DNA from 4 places in the Azospirillum sp. B510 genome. Region 1 is predicted to be linked to each of the others. Evidence: predicted binding sites of a transcription regulator. Region 1 holds the regulator's gene; each other region holds the start of a gene.
The links. The regulator PhoB, encoded in region 1, activates phosphate uptake and scavenging genes when phosphate is short. The targets are predictions, from matches to a motif close to TNTCATAAAACTGTCA.
Positions count from the first base shown of each region.

Region 2: a site for PhoB is predicted at 2,797-2,812, ahead of AZL_RS29810 (inorganic phosphate transporter). Genes of this name have one in related genera too.
Region 3: a site for PhoB is predicted at 3,456-3,471, ahead of ugpB (sn-glycerol-3-phosphate ABC transporter substrate-binding protein UgpB). Genes of this name have one in related genera too.
Region 4: a site for PhoB is predicted at 2,787-2,802, ahead of AZL_RS03465 (HesB/IscA family protein). Genes of this name have one in related genera too.

Region 1 is NC_013854.1:25,598-30,896, reverse strand. It holds gene AZL_RS00160 (ABC transporter permease) at 1-489, shown strand, start outside; gene AZL_RS00155 (Bax inhibitor-1/YccA family protein) at 636-1,361, shown strand; gene AZL_RS00150 (SAM hydrolase/SAM-dependent halogenase family protein) at 1,450-2,178, opposite strand; gene phoB (phosphate regulon transcriptional regulator PhoB) at 2,284-2,988, opposite strand; gene pstB (phosphate ABC transporter ATP-binding protein PstB) at 3,091-3,837, opposite strand; gene pstA (phosphate ABC transporter permease PstA) at 3,927-5,231, opposite strand; gene pstC (phosphate ABC transporter permease subunit PstC) at 5,224-5,299, opposite strand, start outside.
Region 2 is NC_013858.1:566,048-571,346, reverse strand. It holds gene AZL_RS29825 (ParA family protein) at 1-378, shown strand, start outside; gene AZL_RS29820 (hypothetical protein) at 412-915, opposite strand; gene AZL_RS29815 (NADH:flavin oxidoreductase/NADH oxidase) at 1,322-2,437, shown strand; gene AZL_RS29810 (inorganic phosphate transporter) at 2,931-4,553, shown strand; gene mgrA (L-glyceraldehyde 3-phosphate reductase) at 4,631-5,299, opposite strand, start outside.
Region 3 is NC_013854.1:746,363-751,661, forward strand. It holds gene AZL_RS37485 (bifunctional diguanylate cyclase/phosphodiesterase) at 1-491, shown strand, start outside; gene AZL_RS03510 (M48 family metallopeptidase) at 544-1,335, opposite strand; gene AZL_RS03515 (ATP-binding protein) at 1,604-3,259, shown strand; gene ugpB (sn-glycerol-3-phosphate ABC transporter substrate-binding protein UgpB) at 3,547-4,899, shown strand; gene ugpA (sn-glycerol-3-phosphate ABC transporter permease UgpA) at 5,093-5,299, shown strand, end outside.
Region 4 is NC_013854.1:734,319-739,617, forward strand. It holds gene nifS (cysteine desulfurase NifS) at 1-1,197, opposite strand, end outside; gene nifU (Fe-S cluster assembly protein NifU) at 1,213-2,136, opposite strand; gene AZL_RS03465 (HesB/IscA family protein) at 2,207-2,614, opposite strand; gene AZL_RS03470 (hypothetical protein) at 2,949-3,488, shown strand; gene AZL_RS03475 (alkene reductase) at 3,651-4,766, opposite strand; gene AZL_RS03480 (TetR/AcrR family transcriptional regulator) at 4,917-5,299, shown strand, end outside.

The DNA.
Region 1 (5,299 bases):
GCCGAGACCCAGGTGCAGCGCGCCGTCCTGCAACGCTTCCCCAACATCACCATGGTCCGGGTGAAGGACGCGCTGGACACGGTGGCGGAGATGCTGGGCCATATCGGCACGGCGGTGCGCATCGTCGCCGGCATCACGCTGGCCGCCGGCACCCTGGTGCTGGCCGGCGCCGTCGCCGCCGGCCACCGCCGCCGGGTCTATGACGCGGTGGTGCTGAAGGTGCTGGGGGCGACGCGCGGCGACGTGCTGCGCGCCTTCCTGCTGGAATATGGGCTGCTCGGCCTGCTGACCGCGGTCATCGCCGGCATCATCGGCACCTTGACCGCCTGGGCGGTGCTGAAGTTCCTGATGCATTGGGAATGGAGCTTCCTGCCGTCGGCGGTCGTCACCACCGCTTTGCTGAGCACGGCGATCACGCTGGCTTTCGGGTTTTATGGTACTTGGCGGGCTTTGGGCCAGCCTTCGGCGCCATTGCTTCGGAACGAGTGATTCCCGCGTCATGACGCCGCAGCAAAAACGAATCGTGAAAGCTTTTTCATTCCGAAAAAGCGTCGCCGATTCCTATTGAACCGCATGGCGGACTCGCCAATATGTCTTGCGACGGGATCACCCTATTCCACCGAGGAAACCAAACCATGGCAGACCCGACCTATAACCGCTTCGCGACCGTGGGCCGCGCGACAGATCGGGGATACTTAGACGAAGGCCTGCGGCAGCACATGCTGCGCGTGTACAACTACATGGGTGCCGGCCTGATCCTGACGGGTCTGGTCGCGGCCCTCGTGTCGTCCAGCCCGGCCATCATGATGGCGATCTTCGGCTCGCCGCTGAAGTGGGTGGTGATGCTGGCCCCGCTGGCCTTCGTCATGGTGCTGTCCTTCGGCATCCAGCGCCTGTCCTTCGCGTCGGCACAGATGATCTTCTGGGCCTATTGCGGCGCGATGGGCCTGTCGATGTCGGCCATCTTCCTGGTCTTCACCGGGGCGTCGATCGCGCTGACCTTCTTCGTCACCGCCGCGACCTTCCTGGCGATGAGCCTGTACGGCTACACCACCAAGGCCGACCTGTCGAAGATGGGCTCGTTCCTGATGATGGGCGTCATCGGCTTGGTGATCGCCGGCCTGGCCAACATCTTCTTCCAGTCGCCGGCCCTTCACTTCGCGATCTCCGCCATCGGCGTGCTGATCTTCACCGGCCTGACCGCCTATGACACCCAGGCGATCAAGGAAAGCTACGCCGAGAGCTACGATCACGAGAGCGCCGGCAAGCTCGCCCTGATGGGCGCCCTGACGCTGTATCTGGACTTCATCAACCTGTTCCAGTTCCTGTTGCAGTTCCTGGGCCAGCGCAACAACGACTGACCCCGGCAAACCTGATCGGACAAGCCGCTGATCACAGCGATCACCGCCCGGAAGCCTCCCGCTTCCGGGCGGTTTTCTTTTGGGCGGCTCAAGGTTCGACGGTCACCACATCGCCCACCGCCAGCCCCAGCGCCCGGTCGGCCCGCCCGCGATTGACGGCGATCTCCGCCAAGCCGTTCGAGTTCTCGTACCACAGCGGCTGCCCCGGCCCGACGGCGCCGAAGGTCCGGGAGCGGGCGATGCGCGTGCCGGCCGCGCCCAGCACCGCATCGGCGGGCAGGGTGGAAGCCCGCATTCCGGTCATGGCGTTGCCATAGACATCGACATAGACGATGCGCGGCAGTTCGTCCGGCCAGCCGGGTCGGTCGATGTCGGCGGGGGCGAGCGGGCCGCGCTCGACGGCCCGTCCGGTGGCGAGACGGGCGGCGACCGGGGCGAACAGGTCGCGGCCATGGAAGCTGGCGGACAACCGCTCCGGAATCCAGTCGATGGTCCAGGCGTTTAGCGACGTTGCGCGGCGGGCGGCCAGGGCGAACAGACCATTGTCGGGGCCGACGAACCAGCGCCCGTCCGCCTCCACCATCACCGGCCGCCGGTCGGTGCCGACACCGGGATCGACGACGCAGAGAAAGACGCTTCCGGCCGGAAAGGCCGGGGCGTAGGCCGCCAGCAGATAGGCGGAGAGCTGCGGGTCGAAGGCGGGAGCGTCGGCGAACAGGTCGATGACCGGCACGCCGGGCGCCTGTTGCGCCAACACCGCCTTCATCTGGCCGGTATAGGGGCCGGAAAGGCCGAAGTCGGTGAAGAGCAGGATCATGAGGGGGGCAGCGCGGCCGGATGGGAAATGTCAGGAGCAGTCAGCTCCCGACCTTGATCCTCCCCCGCGGGGCGGGGAGGATCAAGGTCGGGGGCTGACCTCGCATCACATCGACTTGGTATCGAGCGCGTAGCCGGCCGACCGCACGGTACGGATCAGGTCCAGCTCATCCTCCTCGTTCATCGCCTTGCGCAGGCGGCGGATATGGACGTCGACGGTGCGCGGCTCGACATACACATCGTGCCCCCACACCAGATCGAGCAGCTGTTCGCGGGAGAAGACGCGGCCGGGATGCTGCATGAAATGGCGCAGCAGGCGGAACTCCGTCGGCCCGAGATGGACGTCGCGGCTGTTGCGGCGGACGCGGTGCGCGGCCAGATCCATCGTCACGTCGGCGAAGGTCAGCACCTCGTCGGTCATGCCGGGGGAGGCGCGGCGCAGCACCGCGCGCATGCGGGCCACCAGCTCGGTCGGCGAGAAGGGCTTGGTGATGTAGTCGTCGGCGCCGGAATTCAGGCCGCGCACGCGGTCGCCCTCCTCGCCGCGGGCGGTCAGCATGATGATCGGGATGTCGCGGGTCTTGGCGTTGCGGCGCAGCTGGCGGCAGACCTCCAGCCCGCTCATCAGCGGCAGCATCCAGTCCAACAGGACGATGTGCGGCGTCTGTTCGCCGGCGGCCAGCAGGGCCTCCTCGCCGTCGCTGGCGGTGGCGACGCGGAAGCCTTCCTTTTCCAGGTTGTACTTCAGCAGCGTCAGGATATCGGCCTCGTCCTCGACGATCAGGACGAGCGGCTTCAGGGCCGCGTTCATGGTGGCTCCGTTCACGGCGCGCGTCTCGACGTTAACCGGCATGGGACAGCCTTTTCAACAAGGAGGGAGGGGAGGCGGGGGTGGGGCGCAAGCGGGAAGAGATCAGCCATAGCGGCCGGTGATGTAGCCCTGGGTGCGCTCGTCGCGCGGGTTGGTGAAGATGTCCTCGGTGTCGTCGCACTCCACCATCTCGCCGAGATGGAAGAAGGCGGTGCGCTGGGACACGCGGGCGGCCTGCTGCATGTTGTGGGTGACGATGACGATGGTGTAGTTGGCCCGCAGCTCGTCGATCAGCTCCTCGATATGGGCGGTCGCGATGGGGTCGAGCGCCGAGCAGGGCTCGTCCATCAGGATCACCTCGGGGCTGACGGCGATGGCGCGGGCGATGCACAGCCGCTGCTGCTGGCCGCCGGACAGGCTGGTGCCGGGTTCGCGCAGGCGGTCCTTCACCTCCGCCCACAGGCCGGCACGCTTGAGCGAGGTCTGCACCACCTCGTCCAGCTCGGCGCGGCCCGACGCCAGACCATGGATGCGCGGGCCGTAGGCGACATTGTCGTAGATCGATTTGGGGAAGGGGTTCGGCTTCTGGAACACCATGCCGACACGGGCGCGCAGCTGCACCGCGTCGACCGTCTTGCCATAGACGTCCTCGCCGTCGAGCGCGATGCGTCCTTCGACCCGGCAGCCCTCGACGGTGTCGTTCATCCGGTTCAGGCAACGCAGGAAGGTCGATTTGCCGCAGCCGGACGGGCCGATCAGCGCCAGCACCCGGTTCTCCTGGATGTCGAGGTCGATGCCGCGCAGCGCCTGCTTGGCGCCGTAGAACACCGTCACCCCGCGGGCGGTCATCTTGTTCGGCAGGGCGGCGCCGCGACGCTGGTCGGGACGCCGGTCGCCATGGGGCCGCAGCTTCAACGGGCTTCGCATGCTCATGGCGCTCACCACCGTCTCTCGAAAATCTTGCGCAGGATGACCGCCGCCCCGTTCAGCAGGATCAGGACGCCGAGCAGGACCAGGATCGCCGCGGAGGTGCGTTCGGTGAAGGCGCGCTCCGGGCTGTCGGCCCACATGTAGATCTGCACCGGCAGCACCGTGGCGCTGTCGGTCAGCCCATGGGGGATGTCGACGATGAAGGCGACCATGCCGATCATCAGCAGCGGCGCCGTCTCGCCCAGCGCGCGGGCCATGCCGATGATGGTGCCGGTCAGGATGGCGGGCATCGCCAGCGGCAGCACATGATGCAGAACCGTTTGCAAAGGCGAGGCGCCGATGGCGAGCGCGGCGTCACGGATCGACGGCGGCACCGCCCTCAACGCGACGCGGGCCGAGATGATGATGACCGGCAGCGTCATCAGCGCCATCACCAGCCCGCCGACCAGCGGCGCCGAGCGCGGCATGCCGAAGAAGCCGAGGAACACGGCCAGACCCAGCAGGCCGAAGATGACCGACGGCACGGCGGCGAGGTTGTTGATGGTCACCTCGATCAGGCCGGTCCAGCGGTTCTTCGCCGCGAACTCCTCCAGATAGACCGCGGCGGCGACGCCGACCGGCACCGACAGCGCCATGGTGACCAGCAGCGTCAGCAGCGAACCGACAAGGGCGCCGCCGATGCCGGCCTGTTCCGGCTCCCGGCTGTCGCCGGCGGTGAACAGGGTGGTGTTGAAGCCTTGCGCCAGCGCGCCCGAGGCCAGAAGCGCGTCGGCGGCGGCGACCTTGGCGTCGCTGAGACCACGTTCGCCCTCCGGCAGGTCGCGGCGGTAGCCGCCCTTCACCAGCTGGTCGATCTGGTCGTCGGCCCGGACCCAGACGGTCCGCGTCGTCCCGGCCAGCGCCGGGTTCTTCGCCACCATCGCCTCCAGCTCGTAGGGCGCGCCCGACGACAGCAGCTCGTTCAGCACGCGGCGGCCGGCACGGTCGGTCACCTGCGGGAACTGGGCATGGAGGGCGCGGCGCAGCGGGGCGGTGAAGTTGCGGTCGGCAATCTCCGCCGGGTCCAGCGTCACCTCCAGCCGGATGCGCGCCTCCAGGAAGGCGCCGGCGCCCTTGGCGACGATGGAGCCCAGCAGCAGAACCAGCATCAGCGCCGCCAGCGTCACCGCGGCGGCCCCGGCCAGCCGGAAGCGGCGCTCGGCGGCGTGGCGGGCCCGCAGGCGGCGGGCGAAGGCCTCGCCGCGCAGGCGCGGCTTCGCCGGACTGGTGGAGGGCGTCACGGCCGCCGCGTCCCGTTCGACGAGGTCAGTCATAATGCTCCCGATAGGTCCGGACCACCCGCAGGGCGACCATGTTGAGACAGAGCGTGACGAGGAACAGC
Region 2 (5,299 bases), on a different replicon from region 1:
ATGCCGGCGGCGATCTTCACGCCGGAAGGGCGGACCACCGCCCGCTTCGCCGCGCTGGCCTGGGAGATCGTCCATGGCCGGGGCGCCGCCCCCGACGAGGCGCAGCTGAAGCCGGCGCTGGAGCGCATCCGCTCCTGGCACGAGGCGACCGACACCTCCTACAGCGCGCGGCGCGCGTCGTCGCTCGACGAGGGCGACGAGCCGTCGGGCGGCGGGAACGGGGTGCGGCAGGCCGAGCGCGCCGGGGCGCGGTCCGGCGGCGGCGCGGGAATGCGGGCCGGGCTGGTCGGGCTGGTGGTCGGGCTGGCCGGCGGCTTCGCGCTGGGGGCGGCCGTCGGGCAGCCGATCCTCGGCAGGCTGCTCGGGCTGGGGGGATGACGCCGCCGGGATCCGTGCCGGGCGCAGGGCGGCCTACCGGCCGCCGCGCGCCTTGATGTTGGTGGCGTTCATCTCGTCCAGGATCAGGCCGCGGGCCGGCGCCGCTCCGGCTTCGCCATAGCGCTGGACCTGGGCGGACTGGCCGAGCTTGCCGGCGATGGCGTCGGCGATGGCGTCGCGGCGACGGTCGTCGGCCATGCCGGCGGTGCGCGCCTGGAGCGAGGTCCAGTCAATGCCGGCGGAGATGCCGTTGGTCATCAGGGTCTGGCCGTCCCGCCACACCGCGGCGACCACCCGCCCGCCCTGGCGGAACACCGTGTGCGCCTGGACCGCGCGGTTTCCGCCGGTGACGCCCGGATCGACCGCGTCCGGATCGCTGGACGCCTTCATCTGTTTCTGGAAGGCGGTGTCGTCGGCACGGACCTGCGCCGTCAGTTCGGCCGACGCCCTGACGGCGCCGGTCATGGTGAAGACCGTCCCGCTGGGTAGCCGATAGGGGGTTCCCGGCTGGGAGCCGGCGCTGGCGACGCTGGTCATGGCGAAGTCTCCACGGTTGGCAACAACCTGAGATAAGCAATCCGCATGCCATCGCCGGTGTCATCACGCGCGGCGACGAAACAGGCGCTTTTTCAAGGGGGATGCATCTTATAGGTGTTGATTGCCGGCATGAGGCGCCGATCCGGCTGGGCGGAGTTTTGCCGTGAAACCGGAAAAATATGCCGGTGGGCTCGAACATGCTGGTCGGCTCGGGGCCGGCTTCGGGCTGAAACGCCTGCGCAACGCTGGCCGCAGCCATGCGGCGATGGCGGGGCGTTTGCCGGCTGGGCGGGTTGGCTGAGGCTTGGGCGGACCATAAATCTCCCCGGACGCGCGGCCGGGGAGGGCGGGGCACCCCCCTTCTTCTCGCTCCGCCGCCATCGCCACCATCGAGACGGGAATTCGCATGTCCGCTCTGTTCACGCCCTTCACGCTGAAGGACGTCACCCTGCGCAACCGCATCGCGGTTCCGCCGATGTGCCAGTACAGCGCCGTCGATGGCGCCGTCACCGACTGGCATCTCGCCCATTATCCCGGCCTCGCCCGCGGCGGCGCCGGCCTGGTGATCGTCGAGGCGACGGCGGTGTCGCCGGAGGGCCGCATCACGCCGGGTTGCACCGGCCTGTGGACCGACGCCCAGGCCGAGGGGATGGCGCGCATCGCCGCCTCCATCGCCGCGGCCGGCGCCGTCCCCGGCATCCAGATCGGCCATGCCGGGCGCAAGGCCAGCGCCAACCGCCCGTGGGAGGGCGATGACCACATCGCCGCGGACGATCCGCGCGGCTGGGAGACGATCTCGCCGTCGGCCGTCGCCTTCGGCCATCACCTGCCCAAGCTGCCGAGGGCGATGACCCTGGACGACATCGCCCGCGTCCGCGCCGATTTCGTGGCCGCCGCCGTGCGCGCCCGCGACGCCGGCTTCAAGTGGCTGGAACTGCATTTCGCCCATGGCTATCTCGGCCAGAGCTTCTTCTCGGTCCATGCCAACAGGCGCACCGACCAGTATGGCGGCGATCTGGCCGGGCGCAGCCGCTTCCTGCTGGAGACACTGGCGGCGGTGCGGGCGGTGTGGCCGGAGAACCTGCCGCTGACCGCCCGCTTCGGCGTCATCGAGTATGACGGGCGCGACGAGGAGACGCTGGCCGAGTCGATCGAGCTCACCCGCAACCTGCGCGTCGGCGGGCTGGACATGCTGAGCGTCAGTGTCGGCTTCTCCACCCCCGACGCGCGGGTTCCGTGGGGGCCGGCCTTCCTGGCGCCGGTGGCTGAACGGGTGCGGCGCGAGGCGGAGCTGCCGGTGGCCGCGGCCTGGGGCATCGACGCGCCGAGGATCGCCGACCGCACCGTCGCCGATGGGCAGCTCGATCTGGTGATGATCGGCCGCGCCCATCTGGCCGATCCGCATTACCCCTACCGTGCCGCCAAGGAGTTGGGCGTCGAGCGCCCCTCCTGGGTGCTGCCGGCGCCCTACGCCCATTGGCTGGAACGCTATCGCGCCACCGATGGCGCCACGGCGGACTGATGGTCGCGCTCGCATGGGCGCCCGCGCAGGGTTATCGCATTTGACAAGAATTGCCCTCTCCCGTCCCGGGAGAGGGAGGGGACCCGCCAAAGGCGGGGAGGGTGAGGGGTAGACCAAGAGGCCCGAACCGCATGGTTCCTTGGATCACCCCTCACCCTTCCCAAGCTGCGCTTGGGCCCCGAGGTCGCTCGCAAGTCTCGCGACCGCACTTCACCTACGACCGCGTTGCGGTCGTCCGGCCTTTGGCCGTCGGTTACGTGCCCTCTCCCGGGGCGGGAGAGGGTGTCAAATGCGATAGCCGTGGGCGCCCGCGGGATGCGGCTTGATCAGAGTCCCTCCGACGCCCGCTCTCCGCCGGGTGACTGTTCGATGAAGATTTGGTGACGGCGGCAACCGGTGCCGGGGGCCGCCCGTTAAGCGATGGCCGCGCCACGGGTCGCATTCCGGTTGTTTCGGCTAGATGGCTTGATCCTCTCGAACAGCGAGCACGACCATGTCGGACACCATATTGCCGTCTGGCGCCTCGTCGCCGGCCTCCGGTCCGAATCTTCACCAGAAACCGCATTACGCCGTGCCGGTGGCGTTCCTGATCCTGTTGGCCGCCGGTCTCGGCTATGCGGTCCATGGCTTCGTCACCGACCTCCAGCGGGTCGACCAGCCGCCGCTGGCGGTCGGGGCCTTCCTGCTTCTCGCCCTGGCGCTGCTGATCGCGCTGGGTTTCGAATTCGTCAATGGCTTCCACGACACTGCCAACGCGGTGGCGACCGTCATCTACACCCACAGCATGCCGCCGGTGCTGGCGGTGGTCTGGTCGGGCGCCTTCAACTTCCTGGGCGTGCTGCTCTCATCGGGAGCCGTGGCCTACAGCGTCATCACGCTGCTGCCGGTGGAGCTGATCCTTCAGGTCGGCGGCAGCGCCGGCTATGCCATGATCTTCGCCCTGCTGATCGCCGCCATCATCTGGAATCTGGGAACCTGGGCGCTCGGACTGCCGAACAGCTCCTCCCATGCCCTGATCGGCTCGGTCATCGGGGTCGGTCTCGCCAACCAGCTGATGGCGCCGGACGGGCAGGCGACCTCGGGCGTCGATTGGGCGCAGGCCCTCGGGGTGCTGCGGGCCCTGCTGTTCAGCCCGGTGATGGGCTTCGTCCTGGCCGCCCTGCTGCTGCTGGTCCTGAAGCGGGCGGTCCGCAACCGGCGCCTGTTCGAGCCGGCCGATCCCAACCATCCGCCGCCGCTGTGGATCCGCGGCCTGCTGATCCTGACCTGCACCGCGGTGTCCTTCGCCCATGGCGGCAATGACGGGCAGAAGGGCATGGGGCTGATCATGCTGATCCTGATCGGTGCGGTGCCCACCGCCTATGCGCTGAACCGCACCATGCCCGACAGCACCACCCCCGCCTTCATCGAGACGACCCACCGGGCCGAAGCGATCCTGCGGTCTCATTCGGACGGGCGGCGGCCGGCCTCGGCGGAAGAGGCGAGGCGGCTGGTGGGAGACGCCTTGCGGACGAAGGAGCTGAACCGGCCGGAGGTCTATGGCGCGCTGGCCGTGCTGTCCGCCGACATCGCGCAGGGCGTGCGGAATTACGGCGCTATCAAGCATGTTCCGGCCGAAGCGACGTCCAACATGCGCAACGACATGTATCTGGCGGCCGATGCCGTCCGCCTGTTGCCCAAGGCCGGGGCCACCCTTCCCGAGGCCGAGGCGGCCACCCTGAAATCCTATCAGGAGGCGCTGAACGCCGGCACCCGCTTCATTCCCGACTGGGTGAAGTTCTCGGTCGCGGTGGCGCTCGGGCTCGGCACCATGGTCGGCTGGCGCCGCATCGTCGTCACCGTTGGCGAGCGGATCGGCAAGCAGCATCTGGCCTATGCCCAGGGCGCATCGGCCGAGCTGGTCGCCGCCGGCACCATCGGGCTGGCGGAGGTGTATGGGCTGCCGGTTTCGACCACCCACATCCTGTCGAGCGGCGTCGCCGGCACCATGGCGGCGAACGGATCGGGCCTGCGATGGAGCACCGTGCGCAGCATGGCGATGGCCTGGGTGTTGACCCTGCCGGCCGCCATCACCCTGGCCGGCCTGCTGTACTATCTCCTCCGTCATCTGTTCTGAACGCCGCGGCCGGACGGGCCTCGCAACCGATGGGACGGGGCCCGCCTCCTGTCCGCGGGCCCCGTCCCGTCACGTGTTCAGCCGGCCTCGGCGGCGGAGGAGGCGCTCCACAGGTTGATGCCGGCGTCGGCGACGGCGTGGCTGTCGATCTCCGCCAGCTCCGCCGCCGTGAAGGACGGATTGTTCAGCGCGTCCAGCGAATTGTCGAGCTGCCCGACGTTGCGCGCGCCGATCAGGGCGGAGGTCACGCGCGGGTCGCGCAGGACCCAGGCGATGGCCATCTGCGCCAGCGTCTGGCCGCGCCGTCGGGCGATGGCGTCCAGCGCGCGGATGCGCTCCAGATTCTCCGGCGACAGGAAGTCCGGCTTGAGGGACCCGCCCTTGGCGGCGCGGGCGTCGGCGGGGCGGCCCCCCAGATACTTGTCGGTCAGCATGCCCTGGGCCAGCGGCGAGAAGGCGATGCAACCCATGCCGAGATCGTCCAGCGTGTCGAGCAGCCCGCCGCCCTTGCCTTCACCTTCGCCATCGCCCTCCACCCAGCGGTTCAGCAGCGAGTAGGAGGGCTGGTGGATCAGGCAGGGCGTGCCGAGCTGGCGCAGGATGCCGGCCGCCCGCCGCGTCATCTCCGGCGAGTAGGAGGAGATGCCGACATGGAGCGCCTTGCCCTGGCGCACGACATGGTCGAGCGCCCCCATCGTCTCCTCCAGCGGGGTGCGGGGATCGACGCGGTGCGAATAGAAGATATC
Region 3 (5,299 bases), 720 kb from region 1:
TGGCCGGTTGGCTGGCGGCCTACGGCGTTCCCTCCTCGGCGCTGGAGCTGGAGGTGACGGAAAGCGTCCTGATGGACGAGTCCGACGTGGTGTCGGAGACCTTCGCCCAGTTGCGCGAGATGGGGGTGCCTGTCGCCATCGACGATTTCGGCACCGGCTACTCGTCGCTGGCCTATCTGAAGCGCTTCCGGGTGGACAAGCTGAAGATCGACCGCAGCTTCGTCAGCGGCCTGCGCGCCGGCAATCCGGACAGCGGCGCCATCGCCGAGGCGATCATCGGCATGGCCCGTTCCCTGCGCATGCAGACCCTGGCCGAAGGGGTGGAGACGGAAGAACAGTACGACTGCCTCGCCAGGCTCGGCTGCGACCAATGCCAAGGCTATCTGCTGGGCCGCCCGATGCCCTACGAGGAGTTCCTGGCCCTGGTTCGGCGCGATGCCGGCATGGCCGGGAACCGGGTGGCCGAAGTGGTCGCCGAGGTGGTGGACTAGAGTCCGTCTGAACCGATCGCGCTCTGGGCGCGCGCGGGGTGTCGTTCCGACCTCAGCCGTAGCGCAGCAGCCGTGTCCCGTTCGCCTTCAGCCAGGCCCGCGGCCAGTCGACGCCGCGGCCGGCGGTCAGGCTGGCGCACAGCGCCCAGAAGCGCTGGGAATGGTTCATCTCGCGCAGATGCGCCACCTCGTGCCCGACGACATAATCCAGCACCGGCTCCGGCGTCAGGATCAGCCGCCAGGAGAAGGACAGCCGGCCGGTCGAGGAACAGCTGCCCCAACGGCTCTTGGTGTCGCGGATGGTGACGGCGGCGACGCGGGCGCCGATGGAGGCGGCTTTCAGGCGGGCGCGGGTCGCCAACTCGCGCTTGGCTTCGGCGGTCAGGAAATCGCGGACGCGGCGGGCGACATGCTCGGGCTGGCCGCCGACCAGCAGGGCGCCATCCTCGATCCGGCTCGGGCCGCGCAGGGCCGGGTCGTGGCGGATGACATGCTCGACCCCGAGATAGGGCACGCTGGCGCCGTCGGCGAAGGGCAGGGACGGCGGCATCGCCGCCAGCCGCGCCCGCAGCCAGCCGTCATGCCGGCCGACGAACTGGCGGGCGTCGGTTTCCGACACGCCGACCGGCACCACCACCTCGACCAGACCGCGGCCGGCATCGACGCGCAGGGTCATGCGGGTGGCCCGCGCGCTTTCCCGCAATTCCAACGGAACCGGCAGGCCGGATATCTCCAGCGCCCGCGGCGGCTGGGGCGGTCGGGGCGGCCGGGCGGCGGTTCGCCGGCGGCGGCGCGCCGGGGCGGGGAGAGTGGCGGGGAGGGGGGAAGGGCCGCGTTGCACCATGGCGTCTTATAGCGCGGCGACCGCCGGATGCGGAAGCCTCCTCCGCCCTTTGTCCGACTGGCGCAAGGCGGTGGTTTCGGCTTAAGGCGTTAGGGCTTTCGAACGAACCTAGGCCATGGATTGGACCGAGGTCACATTTGACACGATCGATCGGGGCACAAGATAAAGCAGAGGTAACGCGGTGGTCTGGAGATAGCCATTTTTCGCCGGTTCCGCCGCTTACTTGCTTGTGATTGGTCCTCCCCTCAGCCTTGCCGGACATATGCCGATGCCTCTCATTCCAGAACGGACGCCGACACGCGAGGATTGGCTGGACGCCCTGCTGTCGGCCGAGGGCCACCCCCAGGCCCTGCTTGGCGCGGACGGGCGGGTTCTGGTGGCCAATCGCGCCTTCGCCGACGGTCTCGGCCGTCCGGCCGCCGCGGTGGAGGGGCGTCCGCTGGCGGAGCTGCTGCCGGCCGACGGGGTGGACGGGATCGGCAGCCTGCTGCGGCAGGTGATGGCGACCGGGGCGCCGGCGCGTGCCGTGGGCCCGGTGCCGGGTCTGGCGGGGATATCGGCGCTGACATGGGCGTTGACCCCGGTGCCGGATGCCGGCGGGCGGATCCGCGCGGTGGCGCTGGCCGCCGACCCCGCCGCCGCCCTGACCGCCAAACTGGCCGCCGATCTGGCCGAAGCCCGGACCGAGGTGATGCGGGCCCGCGCCGACGCCGAGCGCGCCCGCACCGCCAAGGGCAAATTCCTGTCGGCGGCCAGCCACGACCTGCGCCAGCCCTTCCAGGCGATGCATCTGTTCCATCATCTGCTGAGCAGCCGGCTGACCGATCCCGCCGCCATCGAGCTGGCGAACCGGCTCGAGCAATCGATCATCGGCGGCGAGACCCTGCTGCGCGCCCTGCTGGAGGTCTCGGCGCTGGAGGCCGGGCTGGTCACCGCCAAGCCGCGGGTCTTTCCGGTCGATGACCTGCTCGCCAGGATGCTGGAGGAGTTCGGGCCGGAGGCGGAGGCCAAGGGGCTGCGCTTCAACGTCCACCCGCTGGATGCAGAGGTCGCCAGCGACCCGGCGCTGATGGAACGGCTGTTGCGGCCGATCCTGGCCAACGCCCTGCGCTACACCCAGTCGGGCGGCGTGCTGCTGGCGGCGCGGCGGCGCGGCGCCACTCTGCGTATCGAGGTGTGGGACACCGGCATCGGCATCGACCCCGCCCATCACGCGGTGATCTTCGAGGATTTCCACCAGCTCGGCAATCCCGGACGCGACCGCAAGCAGGGACTGGGCCTCGGCCTCGCCATCGTGCGGCGGCTGGCGCAGGTGCTGGGGCATCCGGTGACGGTGCGCTCCCGGCCGGGCAGGGGCTCGGTCTTCGCGGTGGAGGTGCCGCTGACCGGCGCGGATGGCGACCGGGCGGGCGGCGACTCGTCCGACAGCGAGCCCGAGCCGGGCGCCGGGCCTTCATCAGCCGGGCCTTCATCAGCCGGGTCCCCGTCAGGCGGTGCGGCGGCCGGCACGGTGCTGGTGATCGAGGATGATGCCATGCAGCTGGAGGGCATCGGGCTGCTGTTGCGGGGCTGGGGCTACGAGGTCATCCCGGCGCGCGGCATCGACGAGGCCTGCGCCGGGCTGGACGGCGCCGCCACGCCCCCCGACCTCGTGCTGTCCGACCTCCGCCTGTCGGGGCCGGAGAGCGGCATCGACGCCATCCAGGCGGTGCGGGCCCGTTGCGGGCGGCGGGTGCCGGGGGTGATCGTCACCGGCGATACCGACCCCGACCGGCTGCGCAGCGTCGACCGCAGCGGCTTTCCCCTGCTTCACAAGCCCTGCGATCCCGCCGTCCTGCGCCGCCTGCTCAGCCGCAGCGTGACCGGAGGTCCGGACGGCGCTCCCGCCGCCGGACAGAGGACCGACCCCGCCGGTTTCCGCTGACCAATCCGCTTTCGCGCGTTTTCGATCCGCAACATTTCCTTCGGGTTGTTTTTCCGCGCCATGGAACCGCGAATCGGCGCCTTGACAGACCTCGTCCCGCATGGTCAGTGTGACCGTTAGGGCAACAAAACAATTTTGTAACCGACCATTGTGCCGCCGGCCTGTTTTCGCAAGCGCGCACAACGCCGTATGCGTCTGCCATCAAAACTTCACGGAAGCATCGCGGGACGGCAACCCGTTGCCCTCATGACAACCGCGACCCATACCGGGACAGGGAGACCCACCGCATGTTGACCCGCCGCAAGCTTGCCCTCCTGACGGGCGCCGCCGCCACCACCGCGCTGCTGCTCGCCGCCCTGCCGGGTGCCGCCCTGGCGCAGGGCAGGACGGTGATCGATTTCTGGCACGGCCTGCCGCAGCCGCTGGGCGGCCAGCTGGAGCAGATCGTCAAGGATTTCAACGACAGCCAGCAGGCGGTCCAGGTCAACGCTTCCTACAAGGGCAGCTATCCGGAGACGATGCAGGCGGCCATCGCCGCCTTCCGCGCCGGCAACGCCCCGCACATCGTGCAGATGTTCGAGGTCGGCACCGCCACCATGATGGCCGCCGGCCCGGCGGTGAAGCCGGTCTACCAGCTGATGCAGGAGACGGGCGCCTCCTTCGACCCCGACGCCTACATCCCGGCGGTGAAGGGATATTACTCGTCCAAGGACGGGAAGATGATGGCGCTGCCCTTCAACAGCTCCACCGCCATCATGTTCTACAACAAGGACGCCTTCCAGAAGGCCGGCCTCGATCCGGCCAAGCCGCCGGCGACCTGGCCGGAGCTGATCGAGACGGCGAGGAAGCTGAAGGCGTCGGGGTCGAGCTGCCCCTTCACCACCTCCTGGCCGACCTGGGTGCAGTTGGAACAGTTGGGCGCCATCCACAACACCCCCTTCGCCACCCAGGCCAACGGCTATGGCGGGCTGAACGCCGAGCTGAAGATCGACGCCCCGGTCTATGTCAAGCATGTCCAGACCCTGATCGACATGCAGAAGGAGGGGCTGTTCAAGTATGGCGGCCGCGACAACAAGCCGGACGCGCTGTTCCCGTCGGGTGAATGCGCGATGATCCAGGGCTCCTCCTCGCTGCGCAGCCGCATTTTGAAGGAGGCGACCTTCGCCTGGGGCGCCGCCCCGCTGCCCTACTGGCCCGAATTCGCCAACAACGACCCGAAGAACGGCATCATCGGCGGCGCCACCTTCTGGGTGATGACCTCGCCCAAGCGCACCCCGGCCGAATACAAGGCGGTGTCGGAGTTCTTCACCTATCTCGCCAAGCCCGAGGTCGATGCCAAGTGGCACATGGACACCGGCTATGTCCCGGTGACGCTGAAGGGCATCGAGATCGCCAAGGCGCAGGGCTATTACGAGAAGAACCCCGGCGCCGACGTGCCGGCGGCCCAGCTGACCCGCACGCCGACCACCGAGAACAGCATGGGCCTGCGCCTGGGCAACCTGCCGGAAATCCGCAACATCATCCAGGAGGAGCTTGAGAAGGCCTTCCAGGGCCAACAGGACGCCAGGCAGGCCCTCGACGCCTCGATCAAGCACGGCAACACCGTGCTGCGCAACTTCGAGCGCGCCAACAAGGGCTGATCGGTTGGTTGTAACCTCCCTCTCCCGCCCCGGGAGAGGGAAGGGGCCCGCGAAGCGGGAAGGGTGAGGGGGGATCCAAGGAACCATGCGGTTCGGAAGTCTTGCCTTGCCCCTCACCCTCTCCACCGCTTCGCGGCGGGTCCCCCTCCCTCTTCCGGGACTGGAGAAGGCGTAAAAAGAGAAAGACCATCCCGTGCAGCGTCGCGTCACCTTCGACAACCGGCTGTTGCCCTATCTGCTGCTGGCGCCGCAGGTGTCGGTCACGCTGGTGTTCTTCATCTGGCCGGCGGCCAACGCCATCTGGCAGTCGGTGCATCTCCAGGACGCCTTCGGCATCCGCAGCGAGTTCGTCTGGTTCGAGAATTTCACCAATGTGCTGGGTGACCCGAACTACATCGAC
Region 4 (5,299 bases), 710 kb from region 1:
TTTCGGCCGTCCGGCCTCCTGCTGCCAGTAGGGCGACAGGCTGCGCAGCTTGGCGATGATGCCCGGCACCACGGCGATGACCCGGTCGATCTCCTCCTCCGTCGTGTCGCGCGACAGCGAGAAGCGGGTGGCGCCATGGGCGGCGGTGTAGGGCACGCCCATGGCGCGCATGACGTGGCTCGGCTCCAGCGATCCCGAGGTGCAGGCCGAACCGGACGACGCGGCGATGCCGGCCTCGTTCAGCAGCAGCAGGATGGCCTCGCCCTCGATATATTCGAAGGCGATGTTGCAGGTGTTGGGCAGGCGGTGGTCCGGGTTGCCGGTGACGAAGCAGCTCGGCACCGCCGCCAGGATCGCCCGTTCCAGCTTGTCGCGCAGCGCCTTCACCCGCGTGTTCTCCTCGCCCATATGGACGAGCGCCAGCTGGGCGGCGGCGCCGAGCCCGACGATGGCGGGCGCGTTCTCGGTGCCGGCGCGGCGCGAGCGTTCCTGATGACCGCCGCGCAGCATCGGGCGGAAGCGCAGGCCGCGCTTGACATAGAGCGCGCCGATGCCCTTGGGGGCGTGCAGCTTGTGGCCGGACAGCGACAGCATGTCGATGGCGCTGTCGGCCAGCTTCATCGGGATCTTGCCGACCGACTGCACCGCGTCGGTGTGGAACAGCGCGCCGACCTCCTTGGCCATGCGCGCCAGCTCCTCCACCGGGAAGATTGTCCCGGTCTCGTTGTTGGCCCACATGAAGGAGACGATGGCGACCCGGTCGGACAGGGCCGCGCGGTAGGCGTCCATGTCGAGGTCGCCCTTGCCGTCCACCGGGATGCGGTGGACGGTGCAGCCGCGCTTCTTCTCCAGATACTCGCAGAGCGCCAGCACGCCGGGATGTTCGACCACGCTGGTGATGATCTCGCGCTTCTTCGGATAGGCCTCCAGCGCCGACAGGATGGCGGTGTTGTCGCTTTCCGTCCCGCCGGAGGTGAAGACGATCTCGCTGTCATGGGCGGCCCCCAGCAGGGCCTGGACCTGGCGGCGCGCCCATTCGATCTTGCCGCCCACCGCGGCGCCGAAGCCGTGCATCGAGGACGGGTTGCCGAAATGCTCGGTGAAGAGCGGCAGCATCTCCTGCAACACTTCCGGATCGACGCGGGTGGTGGCGTTGTTGTCGAGATAGATGGCCTGGTTCATGGTCTGACGGCTCATGGCTTCGTGCTCCCCTTAGCCCGCATGGGCCGGCATGAGGGACGCGGGCTTGACCCGCACGAACTCGCCGAGCTTCTCGACCAGCTTCATCTGCACGCCCATCATCGTGCCGGCCGACTGCGAACAGCCGGAACAGGCGCCGGAGAGCCGCACATAGATGTCCTTGCCGTCGATGTCGACCAGTTCCACGTCGCCGCCGTCGCGCTGGATCTGCGGGCGCATCTCCTCGATGGCGGACATGATGACCTTCATGCGCTGAACGTTGGTCAGCTTGGGCGCCGCCGCCGGCTCCGCCCTCGGTTCCAGCGGCTTGATGGCGTCGAGCCCGACGGTGCCGGGGGCGTGTTTCGCGGCGGGCTTCAGCGCGCCGGTCTTGGCCAGCACCTCCTCCAGCACCTCCTCGATCTTCTCGTGGCAGGTCTGGCAGGAGCCGCCGGCCTTGGTGTAGTGGGTGACCTCCTCCAGCGTGGTCAGGCCATTGACGGTCACCGCGCGCTCGATCATGGCGGCGTCGACGCCGAAGCATTTGCAGACCAGTTCGCCTTCCTCATGGTCGTCCTCCCACGCCTCGCCCTTGTAGTTGGCGATGGCGGCGCGCAGCGCCTCGGCACCCATGACGGAGCAGTGCATCTTTTCCGGCGGCAGGCCGCCGAGATACTCGGCGATGTCGCGGTTGGTCAGGGTCAGCGCCTCGTCCACCGTCTTGCCGATGATCATCTCGGTCAGGGCGGAGGAGGAGGCGATGGCCGAGCCGCAGCCGAAGGTCTGGAACTTGGCATCCAGGATGATCTGGCTGTCGGGATCGACCTTCAGCATCAGACGCAGCGCGTCGCCGCAGGTGATGGAGCCGACCTCGCCGACCGCGTTGGCGCTGTCCAGGACACCGGAGTTCTTCGGATTGAAGAAGTGTTCCTTGACCTTGTCGGTGTAGTTCCACATGTCGCTGCTGCCTTTCCGTGGGGTGCGCGCCTAGGGGAAGAGCTGTCCGGGAAGAGTGTCCGGGGCGGGATCAGTGAGTGGAGTAGGGGGCCGACGACCCGCAGCCCGACGAGGAGGTCGGCGAGGAGGTCGAGCAGGAGCCGCCGCCTTCACCGCCGGCCGAGAAGGATTTGCCGCAGCCGCAGCTGCTGGTCGCGTTCGGGTTGTCGAATTTGAAGCCGGAGCCTTCGATGCCCTCGACGAAATCGACCACCACGCCGCTGAGGAAGGGCTGGCTGTTGGCGTCGACGAAGATGGTGACGGGGCCGAAGCTCAGCACAGCGTCGTCGTCGGTTGCCGCCGCTTCCAGACCCATCTGGTATTTCAGCCCGGCGCAGCCGCCGTCGGTCACCGCGATCCGCAAGCCGGCGGCGGCACCGCCCGACTTCGCCAGGACCCGTTCCAGGGTGGAGACCGCCGCATCCGTCAGAGTCACCATGTCCCGCCTCCTCAAACCGCGTCGCCGGGGATGCCGGCCGATCTGGGGAGGTTAAAAGCAAAGGGTGTGCCAACTTATCAAGTTATTGATTCTAAATGATTGTCAGGTCTGAAAGGGCTGGCGAATGTCTGACATAGTTTCGCTAACCAACATTTTTGTCGGGTTTTGCGCGTGTCGCTTTTGCGACAGCCGCGACACTTCGCCGCACAAAAAAATTATGGTCTTTCACGGCGCCCGCGCGCGTACCATGGGCCGTCGTCGGTGCGTCGGATGGTTGATTTTCTCAACGGAAAATCCGGACGGATGTCCGGGCAGCGGAAAGGCGAGGGACAGGATGGCGATGGAGGATATGGACGGGCAGCCGATCGAACTGCGGATATCGAACGGCCGCATGGCCTTCGGCGACGTGCCCGAACCGGTCGACGAGTTGCTGCAAGAGGCGGTGAAGGCCCGCGACGTGCCCGACGCCTGCGAGGCTCTGCTGTGGGAGGCCCACCGCAAGGGGCCGCGGGTGCTGCCGGTCTTCTACGCGCTCTATAAATTCTACTTCAACCGCAAGAAGCTGGCGGAGGCGGAGCGGGTGGCCCGCATCGGGCTGGACGCGGCGGCATTGCAGGGTGGCTTTCCCGCCGACTGGCCGCGGCTGAGGGGCGACAGCACCGACTGGACGGCGGCCGGACCGGCGCGTTTCTTCCTGTTCACCATGAAGGCGCTGGCCTTCATCGAACTGCGCCGCCACAATCGCGAGAAGGCGCTGGCGATCCTCGCCAAGATGGCGGAGATCGACCCGGCCGATCAGGTCGGCTACGGCACCATCGCCGCGCTCGCCAGAGGGCTGGAGGGCGGGCTGGAGGGAGAGGGCGGGGCGGCGTAGCGGCCCAGCCCGATTGAGCGGCCCCTCACAAAAAAGCCCCCCGGCCCAGGGGGGAACCGGGCCGGGGGCAGCGGGGATCCGCGTCTCACGACGCACTCACGACGCGCTCTCTCACGTCGGGAGTTATTGCGGCCTCACCGGGGTGGTGGGGCCGCAAACCGGTCAGGCGGCGATGGATTCCAGGGCCGGATAGTCGGTGTAGCCCTTGGCGTCGCCGCCGTAATAGGTGTTGCGGTCCGGCTCGGCCAGCGGCGCCTCGGCCCGCAGGCGCAACGGCAGGTCCGGGTTGGCGATGAAGGCCTCGCCGAAGCTGACCGCATCGGCCTCGCCCTTGGCCAGCGCCGCATCGGCGTCGGCCCGGCTGTAGCCGCCATTCAGGATGAAGGGGCCCTTGTAGACGGCGCGCAGGGCGGCGGCGGCATGGGGCGCGCCCTCCGGCGGCGCCATGTGATGGCCGGGGCGGCCTTCGATCACATGCAGATAGGCGAGGTTGAAGGGGTTCAGCGCCTTGGTGACCGCCAGGAAATGCGGCAGCGGGTCGCTGTCCCTCATGTCGTTGAACACGCCGGTCGGCGACAGGCGGACGCCGATGCGGTCGGCGCCGACCGCATGGGCCGTGGCCTCCAGAATCTCCAGCAGGAAGCGGCAGCGGTTCTCCACCGATCCGCCATACTGGTCGGTGCGGGTGTTGGTGCTGTCGCGCAGGAACTGGTCGATCAGATAGCCGTTGGCCGCATGGATTTCGACGCCATCCAGACCGGCATCGAACACCGCGCGCTTGGCGGCGTCGGCGAAATGGCGGACCAGGACGGGGATCTCCGACGTTTCAAGGGCGCGCGGAACCGGGAACGGCTCCATGCCGGCGCCGGTGAAGAGCTGGCCCTTGGCCGCGATGGCCGAGGGAGCGACCGGGGCGGCGCCGTTCGGCTGGAACAGCGGGTGGGAGATGCGGCCGACATGCCAGAGCTGGGTGACGATCCGCCCGCCCGCCGCATGCACCGCCTCGGCCACCGCGCGCCATCCCAGCGTCTGGGCGTCGGTGTGGATGCCCGGCGTGTTGGGATAGCCCTGGGCGGTGTCGCAGACCTGGGTCGCCTCGGTGATGATCAGGCCGGCCGAGGCGCGCTGCGCGTAATAGTCGGCGGTCAGCGCCGTCGGGCAATTGCCGTCGCCGGCGCGGCCGCGGGTCATCGGCGCCATGATGACGCGGTTCGGCAGCTCGATGGCGCCGAGGCGCAGCGGCGTGAACAGATCCGGCGTGGCGGTGCTGTGCGACATGGCGGAAATACCCTCCGTTGGACAATTGGCTTGTCGGGTAACCGGGTGTATGTATGTGAGTACATACTTGAAGCAAAGCCTGCCGCTTGTCAAGTATGTATCTGCATACTTATTATCAAGCCGAAGCGACCGGCTGGAGAGGGACGGGCTTTGGACGCAAGCAAGGAAGCCGCGGGCAAGGACGATGGCGGCTGTTGCCCCGGCAATGGCAGCGAGGGCGAGGGCGGGGGGCGCCGGCGCGACCGCGCGGCGACCGAAAACGCGTTGCTTGACGCCGCCAAGATGGTGTTCGCCGAACGCGGCTTCGACGCGGCGACGACGCGCGAGATCGCCGGCCGGGCCGGGGTCAACGAACAGCTGATCCAGCGCTATTTCTCAGGAAAGAGCGGGCTTCTGCTGGCGGTGGTGGAGCGCTATTGGCGCGAGGAATCGGGCGGCTGCGCCTTGCCGCCGCCGGATGAGGATCTGGAGACCGACCTTGTCCATTTCCTGCACGCCCAGTTGAAGCACAGCTGGGCGTGCCGCGACTTCAC